Regions from separate parts of the Arthrobacter sp. NPDC056691 genome, predicted to be linked through region 2. Evidence: predicted binding sites of a transcription regulator. Region 2 holds the regulator's gene; each other region holds the start of a gene.
What was found. Region 2 encodes HrcA, which represses chaperone genes, less so after heat shock. Its sites were predicted from a motif close to TTNGCACTCGNNNNNNNCGAGTGCNAA; they were not measured.

Region 1: the regulator HrcA is predicted to act here: its motif matches at 2,256-2,282, upstream of groES (co-chaperone GroES).
Region 3: the regulator HrcA is predicted to act here: its motif matches at 2,956-2,982, upstream of groL (chaperonin GroEL).

The regions. Positions count from the first base shown of each region.
Region 1 covers NZ_JBHTXX010000005.1:131,678-135,923, forward strand. The annotation lists gene ACFRAU_RS06690 (shikimate 5-dehydrogenase) at 1-509, shown strand, start outside; gene ACFRAU_RS06695 (SAM-dependent methyltransferase) at 523-1,749, opposite strand; gene ACFRAU_RS06700 (hypothetical protein) at 1,805-2,221, shown strand; gene groES (co-chaperone GroES) at 2,439-2,732, shown strand; gene groL (chaperonin GroEL) at 2,819-4,246, shown strand, end outside.
Region 2 covers NZ_JBHTXX010000017.1:81,748-85,993, reverse strand. The annotation lists gene ACFRAU_RS14820 (16S rRNA (uracil(1498)-N(3))-methyltransferase) at 1-568, opposite strand, end outside; gene dnaJ (molecular chaperone DnaJ) at 571-1,695, opposite strand; gene hrcA (heat-inducible transcriptional repressor HrcA) at 1,754-2,767, opposite strand; gene ACFRAU_RS14805 (DUF3097 domain-containing protein) at 2,981-3,835, shown strand; gene ACFRAU_RS14800 (DUF4870 domain-containing protein) at 3,970-4,246, shown strand, end outside.
Region 3 covers NZ_JBHTXX010000015.1:66,042-70,287, reverse strand. The annotation lists gene ACFRAU_RS13645 (RNase H family protein) at 1-1,045, opposite strand, end outside; gene groL (chaperonin GroEL) at 1,149-2,777, opposite strand; gene ACFRAU_RS13635 (ABC transporter substrate-binding protein) at 3,068-4,246, opposite strand, start outside.

The DNA of each region.
Region 1 (4,246 bases), on a different contig from region 2:
CCGCGATCGAGCAGCTGCTGCAGCGGAACGCCGTGCCTGTGGAGTCGTCGGTGCTGCTCAAGGGCGCCGGAGGCATGGCCAAGGCCACCGCCGCAGCCCTGCGCGACGCGGGCTTCAAGGACGTCACCGTCATCGCCCGCAACGAGGCAACCGGCCGGGCGCTCGCCGATCTCTACGGCTTTGCGTGGCGCGCGGAGCTCGGCACCGGCCCGGACGCCACCGCGGACATGATCATCAACGTCACCCCGGTGGGAATGGCCGGCGGACCGGAAGCCGACGCGCTGTCCTTCCCCGCCGAAACCATCGGGGCCGCCAAGATTGTGTTCGACGTCGTGGCGCTGCCCGCTGAAACGCCGCTCATCAAGGCGGGGCGGGACGCCGGCAAGCAGGTCATCACCGGCGCCGAGGTGGCCACCATCCAGGCATTGGAGCAGTTTGTGTTGTATACGGGCATCCGCCCCACGGACCAGCAGGTCCGGGACGCCGAGGCGTTCGTGCGGGCCCAGTAGTTACACGGGCCAGTTACACGGGCTCCACGGAGACAGCCACTCTTTCTTCCCCGATCCGGGTGAGGACCAGGGTGGCTGTCTTCTTGCCCGCCTTGCCTGCGCCCTTGCCCCCGGGGAGCAGCTGCTTGCGCAGCTCCTCCGGGGTGACGGACGTGCCGCGCTTCTTGATGTCCAGCACGCCGATGCCGTTTTCCCGGACCCAGGCTTTGAGGGCCTTGACGTTGTAGGGCATGACCTCCACTACCCGGTAAGCCCTCGCAAACGGAGTGTCCAGCAGCTCCGGGGCACATATGTAGGCGATGTGCTCGTCCACGAGGTGGCCGCCCAGGTCGAGGGCCAGATCGGCCACGAGCCCGGCCCGGATGACGGCGCCGTCCGGCTCGTACAGGAAACCTTCCACCGGGCCCACGGCGGCCACCGGTCCGGCGTCGAACTCCTCCCCGCTGGTGAGTTCCGCCGCGCCCTCCGGCCCGATCACCAAGGCCGCCCGGCGGATCCCGGGACGGGCCACGGCGTTGAACCACAGCGTGACTTCCGTGACGTCGCCGCCCACCGAGACCCATTGGGCCTCGCAGCCGGCGGGCACCGACTCGTGCGGCATGCCCGGCCCCATTTTGACGCCGACGGCGCGCCCCGCGGCAGCCAGCGACTCCACGAAGGACAGCGGGGGAGAGAACGCCTCGGGGTCCCAGATCCGCTTGGTGCCGGACGTGGTGGTGGTGCGCCGGGCAGGGTCCAGCCAGACGCCGGCCCCGTCCTCCAGCGCCACGGACGTCGCATCCGAATGGACCACCCTGGCGTGCGGAAAGGGAATGAGGTTGATCGTGGCGCAGGCGGCGGTGGTCTCGTCCACTTCCACGGCGGTCACGGCGATGTCCAGCGACGCGAGGGCCATGGCGTCCGCGCCGAGGCCGCAGCCCAGGTCGGCAACGTGGCGGACGCCCGCCTGGGCAAAGCGCTGGGCGTGCCGGGCCGCCACGTTGAGCCGGGTGGCCTGCTCCAGGCCGGCCTGGGTGAAGAGCATCTGCCGGGCAAATTCGCCGAACTTGGCCTCTGCCCTGGTCCGGAGCCGCGACTGCGTCAGGACGGCGGACACGAGTTCGGGGGAGTGGCCGGCCTTGCGGAGGCTTGAGCTGAGGGTGAAAGAATCATCCTCGCGGTAGGGTCCGAGCGAGGCCAGCAGCTCCCATCCTTCTTCTGTGAGGAGCGGGGCGATCTGGTCCTGCGGTGCTTCAGACATGGGATCAAGCCTAGTGGAGCGGCCGCCCCAAACTCTTCCCGATAGGGTGGTCTGAATGGAATCCAGCGAAACGCCCAGCTCAGGTCAGTCCGACTCCGGCCAGCCCGAAAGCACCAGCCCTGGTCCGGCGCAGCATAGCCGCCTGGTCCGGTGCGCACGCCCGGCGCTGATCGTCGGAGCGGTGGTCGCGGTCGTCTGCCTGGTCCTGCTGGTGATCATCTTCCTGCTGGACTCCTTCAATGCCACCGTCTACTCGGTGGGCGGCAAGAACATCAGCGACGCCACCGAGGAGGCCCGGCAGATCCGGGACCTCTACCTGGGCGCGCGTGTTGGCGGCGTTGTGGTGCTCATCGTCTCGGCAGTGGCCGCGGCGGCGGCCGCCGTCGTGCTTGTCCGCGAACAGCGGAAGGCGGGGGACGAGGACGCCGACGGCGGCGAGGACCTGGGGTTCGACGACCTCGCCGGGCGCTGAACGAAGGTCCGCGCGGGTTACGGCGGATGAAATTCTGGCACTCACCTTGACCGAGTGCTAACCCCTTACATAGAGTCATCATTAGCACTCTCCCTAGGAGGGTGCTAACACACGAAGAGCTGCCAGCCTGGCTGCTGCCGGCACCGCGACGACGGTCTGCCGCCACGGCGCAACAGTTTTTACTGTCCATGAATTTTGACGAAAAGGAGAGGTCCGAGTGTCGGTCTCTATTAAGCCTCTTGAGGATCGTATTGTTGTCCGCCCGCTCGAAGCCGAGCAGACCACGGCTTCCGGCCTGGTAATCCCGGACTCCGCCCAGGAGAAGCCGCAGGAAGGCGAAGTTGTTGCAGTAGGCCCCGGTCGCTTCGAAGACGGCAACCGCGTACCGGTCGACGTAGCTGTTGGCGACGTCGTCATCTACTCCAAGTACGGCGGAACCGAAGTCAAGACCGGCGGCACCGAGTACCTCGTGCTCTCCGCCCGCGACGTTCTGGCGATCGTCGTAAAGTAACTCTCTTGGACCCCCGTGCCGCTGTCCGCGTCTGAATTCATTCCGACCGGGCGGCTGCACGGGGTTCTGTCTTGAAAGGACAAACCATGGCAAAGCAGCTTGCGTTCAACGACGCTGCCCGCCGGTCGCTCGAAGCCGGCATTGACAAGCTCGCCAACACGGTCAAGGTGACGCTTGGTCCCCGCGGCCGCAACGTCGTGCTGGACAAGAAGTGGGGCGCACCCACCATCACCAACGACGGCGTGACCATCGCCCGGGAAGTCGAGCTCGACGACCCGTACGAGAACCTTGGCGCCCAGCTGGCCAAGGAAGTCGCCACCAAGACGAACGACGTCGCCGGTGACGGTACCACCACCGCAACCGTGCTCGCCCAGGCACTGGTCAAGGAAGGCCTGCGCAACGTTGCTGCCGGCGCCGCCCCGGGCCAGATCAAGCGCGGCATCGAGGTCTCTGTCGAGGCCATCGCAGCCCGCCTGCTGGAGAACGCCCGTCCCGTCGAGGGCAGCCAGGTGGCCAACGTTGCCGCCATCTCCGCCCAGAGCGACGAGGTGGGCGAGCTGCTCGCCGAGGCATTCGGCAAGGTGGGCAAGGATGGTGTGATCACCATCGAGGAATCCTCCACCACGCAGACCGAGTTGGCTCTGACCGAGGGCATGCAGTTCGACAAGGGCTACCTGTCCCCGTACTTCATCACCGACACCGAGCGCCAGGAAGCCGTCCTCGAGGACGCCCTCATCCTGATCAACCAGGGCAAGATCTCCTCGGTGCAGGAATTCCTGCCGCTGCTGGAGAAGGCGCTGCAGAGCTCCAAGCCGCTGTTCATCATCGCCGAGGACGTCGACGGCGAGGCCCTGTCCACGCTGATCGTCAACCGCATCCGCGGCACCCTGAACGTGGTTGCCGTCAAGGCTCCGGGCTTCGGCGACCGCCGCAAGGCCATGCTGCAGGACATCGCGACGCTGACCGGCGCCCAGGTTGTGTCCCCGGAACTGGGCCTGAGCCTGGACTCCGTGGGCCTCGAGGTGCTGGGTACCGCCCGCCGCATCACGGTGACCAAGGACAACACCACCATCGTCGACGGCGCAGGTTCGGCCGAGGACGTATCGGCACGTGTTGCCCAGCTGCGCGCCGAGCTGACCCGCACCGACTCCGACTGGGACAAGGAAAAGCTGCAGGAACGCCTGGCCAAGCTGGCCGGCGGCATCGGCGTGATCAAGGTCGGCGCAGCCACCGAGGTTGAGCTGAAGGAAAAGAAGCACCGCATCGAAGATGCAGTGTCCTCCACCCGCGCCGCCCTCGAAGAAGGCATCGTGGCCGGTGGCGGTTCCGCCCTGATCCACGCGCTGAAGGCACTCGATGAGGACCCGGCTGTCACGGCACTCGAAGGCGACGCGGCTGCTGCCGTCGGCATCGTCCGCCGTGCACTGGTCCAGCCGCTGCGCTGGATCGCCCAGAACGCCGGCCACGACGGCTACGTCGTAGCCGCCCGGGTTGCCGAGCAGGACAACAACCAC
Region 2 (4,246 bases):
ATTTGCCGAGGACCCGCCGCAGCGGCGTGACGGCGTCTTCGTGCAGGATCACGGCAAGGCCGGCCTCCGCCACTTCCCTGGCCAGCGCCTGGGTATCGACGGCGGGACGCACCTCCGGGATCCAGGCGCGGCGGGCCTGCTTGGCCGCCGCCGTCACGGCGGACTGCCATTTCCCGTGCGCCTTGGCTGCCCGGTCACCCTTCCACCGGACGATGGAGCGTTCCGACTGCCAGGGAATCACGGCGTCGATGCCCAGTTCGGTGGCGGTCTCGATCGCCAGCTCGTCCCGGTCCCCCTTGGCGAGGGCCTGCACGAGGACCAGGCGGACGTCGGGCCGGGGTTCCACGCTCACGGAGGTGCATTCGACCGTCAACTGGGCGGGAGCGGCACCAGTCACGGTTCCGGTGATACGCCTGCCCGCGCCGTCGGCGATGTCCACCTGTTCGCCCACCGCCAGACGCTTGACTGTGACCGCGTGCCGGGCCTCCGCGCCGTCGAGGACGAACAGCGAACCGGGAGCGGTGCCGTCCAGCGCGCCGGCAGGGGTGAAGAATACGGCGTTGCTCACCGCTACAGGTTACCGAGGCGGTCCCGCAGCTTGGCGAAAACGCCGCCGCTGGCCGCCAGCTTGCCCTCGGAGAACTGCTCGCCGCGGAGCTTGGCCAACTGCCGGAGCAGGTCTTCCTGGGCGGGGTCGAGCTTGGACGGCGTTTCCACCTGCAGGTGGACCCTGAGGTCACCGCGGCCATAGCCCCGCAGATGGGTAACTCCCAGGCCGCGGAGGGTGATGATCTCGCCGGACTGGGTGCCCGCCTTAACGTCGATCTCCTGCTTGCCGTCGAACGTTTCCAGGCTCAGTTCGGTGCCGAGGGCGGCGGCCGTCATGGGAATGTTCAAAGTCGCGTGGAGGTCGTCGCCCTCGCGGATGTAGGTGGAGTCGTTGTTGACCCGGATTTCCACATAAAGGTCGCCGGAGGGGCCGCCTGCGGGGCCCGCCTCGCCCTGCCCGGAGAGCTGGATCCGGGTTCCGGTGGCCACGCCGGCCGGCACCTTGATGGTCAGGGAGCGGCGGCTGCGGATACGGCCCTGGCCGCTGCACTCGTTGCAGGGGTCCTTGATGACCGTCCCGAAGCCCTCGCAGGAACCGCACGGCGCGGCGGTCATGACCTGGCCGAGGATGGAACGGACCGCCCGCTGCACCTGGCCGCTGCCGCCGCAGATATCGCAGCGTTCCGGGTGGCTACCCTCGCGGCAGCACGAGCCTTCACACGTGGGGCAGGTGACGGCTGTGTCCACTTCCAGCTTCTTGTTGACGCCGAAGACGGCATCGCGCAGGTCGATCCGGACGCTGATCAGCGCGTCCTGCCCACGGCGGACGCGGGACGCGGGCCCGGATGTTCCGCCCGCGCCGAAGAAGGTGTCAAAGATGTCCTGGAACGCGAAGCCCTGGCCGGCGTAGCCGCCGCCGAAGCCGTTGTCGGTGCCGTTCTCATTGCCGGTGGTGTCGTAGATCCTGCGCTTCTGCGGATCGGACAGCACCTCGTAGGCGTGGGTGACGGCCTTGAAGCGTTCGGCGGCGTCTTCCCCGGGGTTGACATCCGGGTGGAGGGAGCGGGCCAGCTTGCGGTAGGCCTTTTTGATCTCCTCGCCGGTGGCTTCAGCGGAGACTCCAAGAACGTCGTAGTGGCTGCTCAAAGTTCGTATCTCTTCCTGGTTGTACTGCCTGTGGTCAGAGGATGTCCGGGTCGTGCGGTCACGGGCCCAGAATCCTCGAAAGGTAGCGGGCCACCGCGCGCACGGCGGCCATGGTGGTGGGATAGTCCATCCGGGTGGGGCCAAGGATGCCCACCTTGGCGCTGGCGTCGGGGCCGTAGCCGGTGGCCACCACCGATGCCTCGGCCAGACCGTCGTAGGGGTTTTCCCGGCCGATGCTCACGGCCACGCCCCGCGGGTCCTGGGCCATGTCGCTCAGGAGCCGCAGCATCACCACCTGCTCCTCGAGGGCCTCCAGAACAGGTCCGATGCTGAGCGGAAAGTCCACGTTGGAGCGCGCGAGGTTGGCCGTTCCCGCGAGGACCATACGGTCTTCCCGGCTGTTGTGCGCCAGGCCCTCCAGCCCCTTGCCGAGGGCCATGGCAATGGGGCGCTCGGCGTGCGTGCAGCCGGCCACGACGGCGGCCAGGTGCTGGGGCAGGATGGCCACCGGCGTTCCGGCCACACCGGTCAGGAACCGGGTGCGGAGTGCGGCGAGCGTGTCGTCTGACAGGTCCTGTCCGGCGTCGACCACTCGCTGGTCAACCTTGCCGGAGTCGGCGATCAGCACGATCAGCACCTTCCGCGGCGCCAGCAGCACAAATTCAATGTGCCGCACCACGGCGCGGCTCAGGTGCGGGTACTGCACGACGGCGACCTGGTTGGTCAACTGGGACAGGAGCCGCGCCGTCCGGTCCAGGACGTCGTCAAGGTCCTCTGACCCCTCGAGGAGGGTCTGGATGGCGCGCTTCTCCGCCGGGGACAACGGCTTGACGGCTGAAATCTGGTCGACGAACAGACGGTAACCCTTGTCCGTCGGAATCCTGCCCGCGCTGGTGTGCGGGGCAGTGATAAGGCCCTCGTCCTCAAGGGCCGCCATGTCGTTGCGGATGGTGGCGCTGGATACGCCCAGATGGTGCCGTTCCACCAGGGCCTTGGAGCCGACAGGTTCGCGGGAATGGACATAGTCCTCCACGATGGCGCGCAGCACCTCAAGCTTCCGTGGTTCGCTCACAGTCCACCTCCTTTTGGCCTTGACCGCGCCGGGCGTTGATCCTGCCCGTAAACGCTGTGGTTAGCACTCGACATGCCTAAGTGCTAACAAGTCTAATATGAGTCGCCGCGTTGTTAGCATTGGTACCGCTCCGGGCGAAATTCCGGGCGCCTGTCCCCCGGCGGTATGCCCGCGGCCGGAGCGGCTCCCTCCTAGTGCAGAGCGGTGAACGAAATGCAGTACCAGACCTGGGGCCCGCAGGAGATCGCAGCGCCCGCCAAGAACAGCCTGCCTGAGGTTCCTGTGGAGCGCGGCATGGTGCTCGAGGACGTCCAGTCCGGCTGGGTGGGTGCGGTGACCCGGGTGGAGAAGTCCGGCGGCATGCACGTGGTGGCGCTTGAGGACCGCCGCGGAAAGTCCCGGTCCTTCAAGCTGGGTTTCGGATTCCTTTTGGAAGGTCAGCCGGTACGCCTGATGCCGCCGGCGCCCAAAGCGAAGCCCGCAGGGCCGGGCACGACCGGCCGGACGGCGTCGGGTTCGGTGCGGGTGGAAGGGCAGCGCGCACAGGTGGCCAAGGCCAGCCGGATCTGGGTCGAAGGCAAGCATGACGCCGAACTCGTGGAAAAAGTCTGGGGCGACGATCTCCGGGTGGAGGGCATCGTCGTCGAACCCCTGCACGGCATCGATGACCTGGCGGCGGCCGTTGCCTCGTTCCGCCCCGGACCCGGCCGCCGGCTGGGCGTCCTGGTGGACCACCTGGTTCCCGACTCCAAGGAGTCGAGGATCGCCGACGCCGTCATGTCGTCCCCCGGCGCCGCCGGGAACGTGCTGATCGTGGGCCACCCGTACGTCGACGTCTGGCAGGCGATCCGGCCGTCGGTGCTGGGCATTCCGCAGTGGCCGGTGGTGCCGCGCGGCACGGACTGGAAAACCGGCATCCTCGCCGCCTTCGGCTGGCCGCACGCGACCAAGGAGGACATCGGCCTCGGCTGGCAGAAACTCCTGGGCGCCGTGCGCACCTACGCTGACCTTGAGCCGGCCCTGCTGGGCCGGGTGGAAGAGGTCATCGATTTCCTAACAGTTCCATAGCTACTGCCCCGCGATTGGGCGTTGAGCCCGCGATTGCCCTGACGGCCCGGTATCCTTGGTAGGGCGTCACCGCACTGCGGCCCGGGCGCCGTATCAAAGCACTATCGCACCAACGCAAGCTAAAGGAAGACACCGTGGCAGAAGACGCTCGCGACCGCAGGGACACACAGTCCGGCCAGGACCTGCCCCAGTACCATGGCGTTCCGGCCAACGCGCTTCCGCTGACCGCCGGCGAGGACCGGCAGTGGGCCACGCTGGCTCACTTCGGCGGCATCCTCGGCTGTGTTCCGGCCCTGCTGATCTACCTCATCTTCCGCGACCGCGGCCCGTTCACCGCGCAGGAGTCCAAAGAGGCCCTCAACTTCACCCTGCCGCCGACGATTGCGGCCTTCGTGGCCAACCTGCTGGTGC
Region 3 (4,246 bases), on a different contig from region 2:
CGGGCGTGCCCTGGTGGAACCGCAGGCGCCACTGGTCGCCGTCCAGAACCCACAGGGAGCTGCGCAGCGCTGAGCCGGCGCGGGAATAGCTGCGGTAGGTCAGCAGGATCGTGTCCGCACCGATCCGGTCGGCGCTGAGTACGTCCAGGTCGACGGGACCGCCCGGGCTTTCCTCGAGGGACATCATCATCGCGTCGCGGGTCCAGAGCCGGCCGGCGGTTCCGATTTCCGTGAAGTCCGGGTGCAGGAGCTGTCCGGTGCGCCCGATGTCGCTGCGGACGTCCGGGCGGAGGAGCTCTCGTTCCAGGGCCTCGACAATTTCTTCGGGCGTGGCGCCCGCCGGGAGTTCCGCAAACGCCTCGTCACCAAGTTCGCCGGCACCCAGTTCGCTGAAGAGATCAGGCGCGTCGGATCCGAAGAGAGCCGGGGGTGCTGGCTCAATGCGGCCCTGGTTGGCGGCATCACTGCGGGCCGGGGTCGCGGCCGCGCCCCGGGCCGGTGCAACAGGTTCGAACAGCGAAGGGATGCCGCCCCCGCCACGGCCCTCCTTGACAGGCCGCCGGGCTGCAGCCGGTTCCGCGTCGGGGAACCCCGGTCCTGAGCGCGCGGCAACGCCCTGCTGGTAGGCGAGTGCCACGGCCCTTGCCCGCTCGTCGGCGGCCTCGTTCAGTTCGTGCCCGGCGTGCCCCTTGACCCATTCGAAGCGGTACTTGCGCCCGGCGAGCTCCCGGTCGATGTCCTTGAGGATGTCCACGTTCAGCACGGGCTTGCCGTCCGCCTTGCGCCACCCCTTGCGCTTCCAGCCGGGCATCCACTTCGTCACCGAATTGATCACGTACTGGCTGTCGCAGAGTATGTGCAGGTCCTCGTCGGGGAGGTGCGCGGTGGAGCGGAAGAGGTCCAGCACGGCCATCAGCTCACCCTGGTTGTTGGTGCCGTGCGGCCAGCCGCCGGCCCGCCAGCAGTCGTCGTTCACGTACCAGGCCCATCCTGCGGGACCCGGGTTTCCCAATGCCGAACCGTCGGCTGCTGCAGTAATCGTCACCGAACCATCCTGCCAGACTGCAAGGACAAACATGCGCAGACAAAAGTGCGGCCCCCTCCGTGGAGGGGGCCGCACTCATTAGCCAGCTTGGAGCAGCGGGAGGCTAGAAGCCGCCCATGCCGCCCATGTCGTCGCCGCCGCCGACGGCCGGAGCGCTCTTCTCCGGCTTGTCAGCCACAACGGCTTCGGTGGTGAGGAACAGGCCGGCAATGGAAGCCGCGTTCTGCAGGGCAGAGCGGGTTACCTTGACGGGGTCGTTCACGCCGGCAGCCAGCAGGTCGACGTACTCGCCGGTTGCAGCGTTCAGGCCGTGGCCGGCGGGCAGGCCGCGGACCTTGTCCACCACGACGCCGGGCTCAAGGCCGGCGTTGAAGGCGATCTGCTTCAGCGGGGCGTCAATGGCAACGCGGACGATGTTCGCACCGGTTGCTTCGTCGCCTTGGAGCTGCAGGTTGGCGAATGCCTTGGCGCCGGCCTGGATCAGGGCCACGCCACCACCGGCAACGATGCCTTCTTCGACGGCAGCCTTTGCGTTGCGGACAGCGTCCTCAATGCGGTGCTTGCGCTCCTTGAGCTCAACCTCCGTTGCGGCACCGGCCTTGATGACTGCAACGCCGCCGGCCAGCTTGGCCAGGCGTTCCTGCAGCTTCTCGCGGTCGTAGTCCGAGTCGGAGTTTTCGATCTCGGCGCGGATCTGGGAAACGCGGCCGGCGATCTGGTCGGCGTCGCCTGCACCTTCGACGATGGTGGTCTCGTCCTTGGTCACGACAACCTTGCGTGCCTTGCCCAGGAGGTCGAGGCCGGCGGTCTCAAGCTTGAGGCCGACTTCCTCGGCGATGACCTGGCCACCGGTGAGGATGGCGATGTCGGCCAGCTGCGCCTTGCGGCGGTCACCGAAGCCCGGAGCCTTGACGGCGACGGACTTGAAGGTGCCGCGGATCTTGTTGACGATCAGGGTGGCCAGGGCCTCGCCCTCGATGTCTTCGGCGATGATCAGCAGCGGCTTGTTGGACTGCATGACCTTCTCGAGGACAGCAACCAGTTCCTTGACGTTGGAGATCTTGGAGTTGACGATCAGGATGTACGGGTCCTCAAGGACCGTTTCCTGGCGCTCGGTGTCCGTGACGAAGTAAGCGGAGATGTAGCCCTTGTCGAAGCGCATGCCTTCGGTGAGCTCCAGCTCGAGGCCGAAGGTGTTGGACTCCTCGACCGTGATGACGCCTTCCTTGCCCACCTTGTCCAGGGCTTCGGCGATCAGGGCGCCGATTTCGTCGTCACCGGCGGAGATGGAAGCCGTGGCCGCGATCTCTTCCTTGGTTTCGATTTCCTTGGCGGAGGCCAGGAGCTCGGTGGTGACGGCTTCAACGGCCTTCTCGATGCCGCGCTTGAGGGACAGCGGGTCAGCGCCGGCCGCGACGTTGCGCAGGCCTTCCTTGACCAGTGCCTGGGCCAGGACAGTAGCCGTGGTGGTGCCGTCGCCAGCGACGTCATCCGTCTTCTTGGCAACTTCCTTGACCAGCTCGGCGCCGATCTTCTCGTAGGGATCGTCCAGCTCGATCTCCTTGGCGATGGAGACACCATCGTTGGTGATCGTGGGGGCGCCCCACTTCTTTTCGAGGACGACGTTGCGGCCACGCGGGCCGAGGGTGACCTTGACGGCGTCGGCGAGGATGTTCAGGCCCCGCTCAAGACCGCGGCGTGCCTCTTCATCAAATGCAATGATCTTGGCCATAACGGCAGTAGTCCTTTCGGGACAGTCGTTAAGAAGGAACCTCGCTGCGGTGCCCGCGACGGACGATCCTTTCCGCGGGCCTCTGTACGCCCGACAGTCCGGATCTCACCCCAACCAGGTGTTTCTTTCGCTCCTTGCGCCGCCGCCGGGGTGGTGCCGGCCGGAACCGGACGACCCTTTAGCAGTCGGCACGCTGGAGTGCTAATCAATAATTAGCACTCCCCCGGGGAGAGTGCAAGCAGATGTGCTTGTTTTATCCCGCAATCGGGCGGAGTATTCGCTGCCAGCGATCAGCCGGCAGACCTTCCGGCGGCCTCGCTGCCCGTGAGCTTGGCTTTATTGTCGGCTCCATAGGTGAACACCATGTACTTCGCGACGGTGACGTCGCCGTTCGCATCGAAGCGGACTGGCCCCGACTCACCGTCGTAGTCAATGGCCTTGCCGTCCCGGATCGCGGCGAGGCAGTCCTTGTACGTCGAGCAGACGGCCGGCTGGCCAGACCGGGAAGCGGACGCCCGGCTTCCGGCAGTGCCGCCGGAGACGGCGCTGAGCGTACCGGCAATGGAGGCACCGGCGTCGTCCTCCGCCACAGCGGCGGCCAGGGCCGCGAGGTTCACGGCATCATAGGTCTCGGCCGCGAACGTTGTGTCCTTGAGTTTCGCGTCGATGGCCACGAGTTCGGCCTGGAAGTGCGCTGAAGGAAAGACGCCGGGCACCAGGGCGCGCGTTCCTTCCAGCGATCTCGACCCGAGGGCTGAGCCGTACTGCCTGAAGGCACCGTCGGCGAGGATGAGCTTGTTGCCCGGCACTCCTGCATTGGTGAGCTCGGCGATGGCTCCCTGCGCACCGTCGCGGGCAATGACGACGACGGCGTCCGGCGCTGCGTCGCGGACGCCGCCAGCGGACTTCTGCGCCTCGCCCGCCTTGAAGCCGGAAACGGTGACGGGGTCCAGCCCGCCGGCTTTGGCGGCAGCGGAAACGGCGGCAGACACGTCCTGGCCGTAGTTGCCGTCCTCGTAGAGCACCGCGAGGCTCTTGACCCCGGCGTCCCTGGCGAGCTTCACCAGGACGGGAGCCTGCGCAATGTCCGCCGCGGCCGTGCGGAAGTAGTAGCCGCCGCTCTTGTAGCTGCTGAGTTCCGCGGCGGTGTTTGCGGGAGAGATGAGAGTGATCCTGGCCTTGGACAGCACGTCGATAGCGGCCGGGGCGTGGCTGGAATCGGTGGGACCGATCACCACGTCCGCCTTGGCGTCGGCGAGTTCCCGGGCCTGCGCGGCAGTGTCGGCGCCGGTGGACTCGGGGAGCAGCTCGACTGGCCTGCCTTTGTGCCCTCCCGCCGCGTTGATCTCCTGGACAGCGAGCTTAGCGGCGGCCAGCTGGGCGGCGTTCAGGAAGGCCTGGGGTCCGGTGTTGTCCAGGATCAGACCGATCCGCAGCGTTCCGTCGCCGCTGGCTTCAACCGGAGCTGT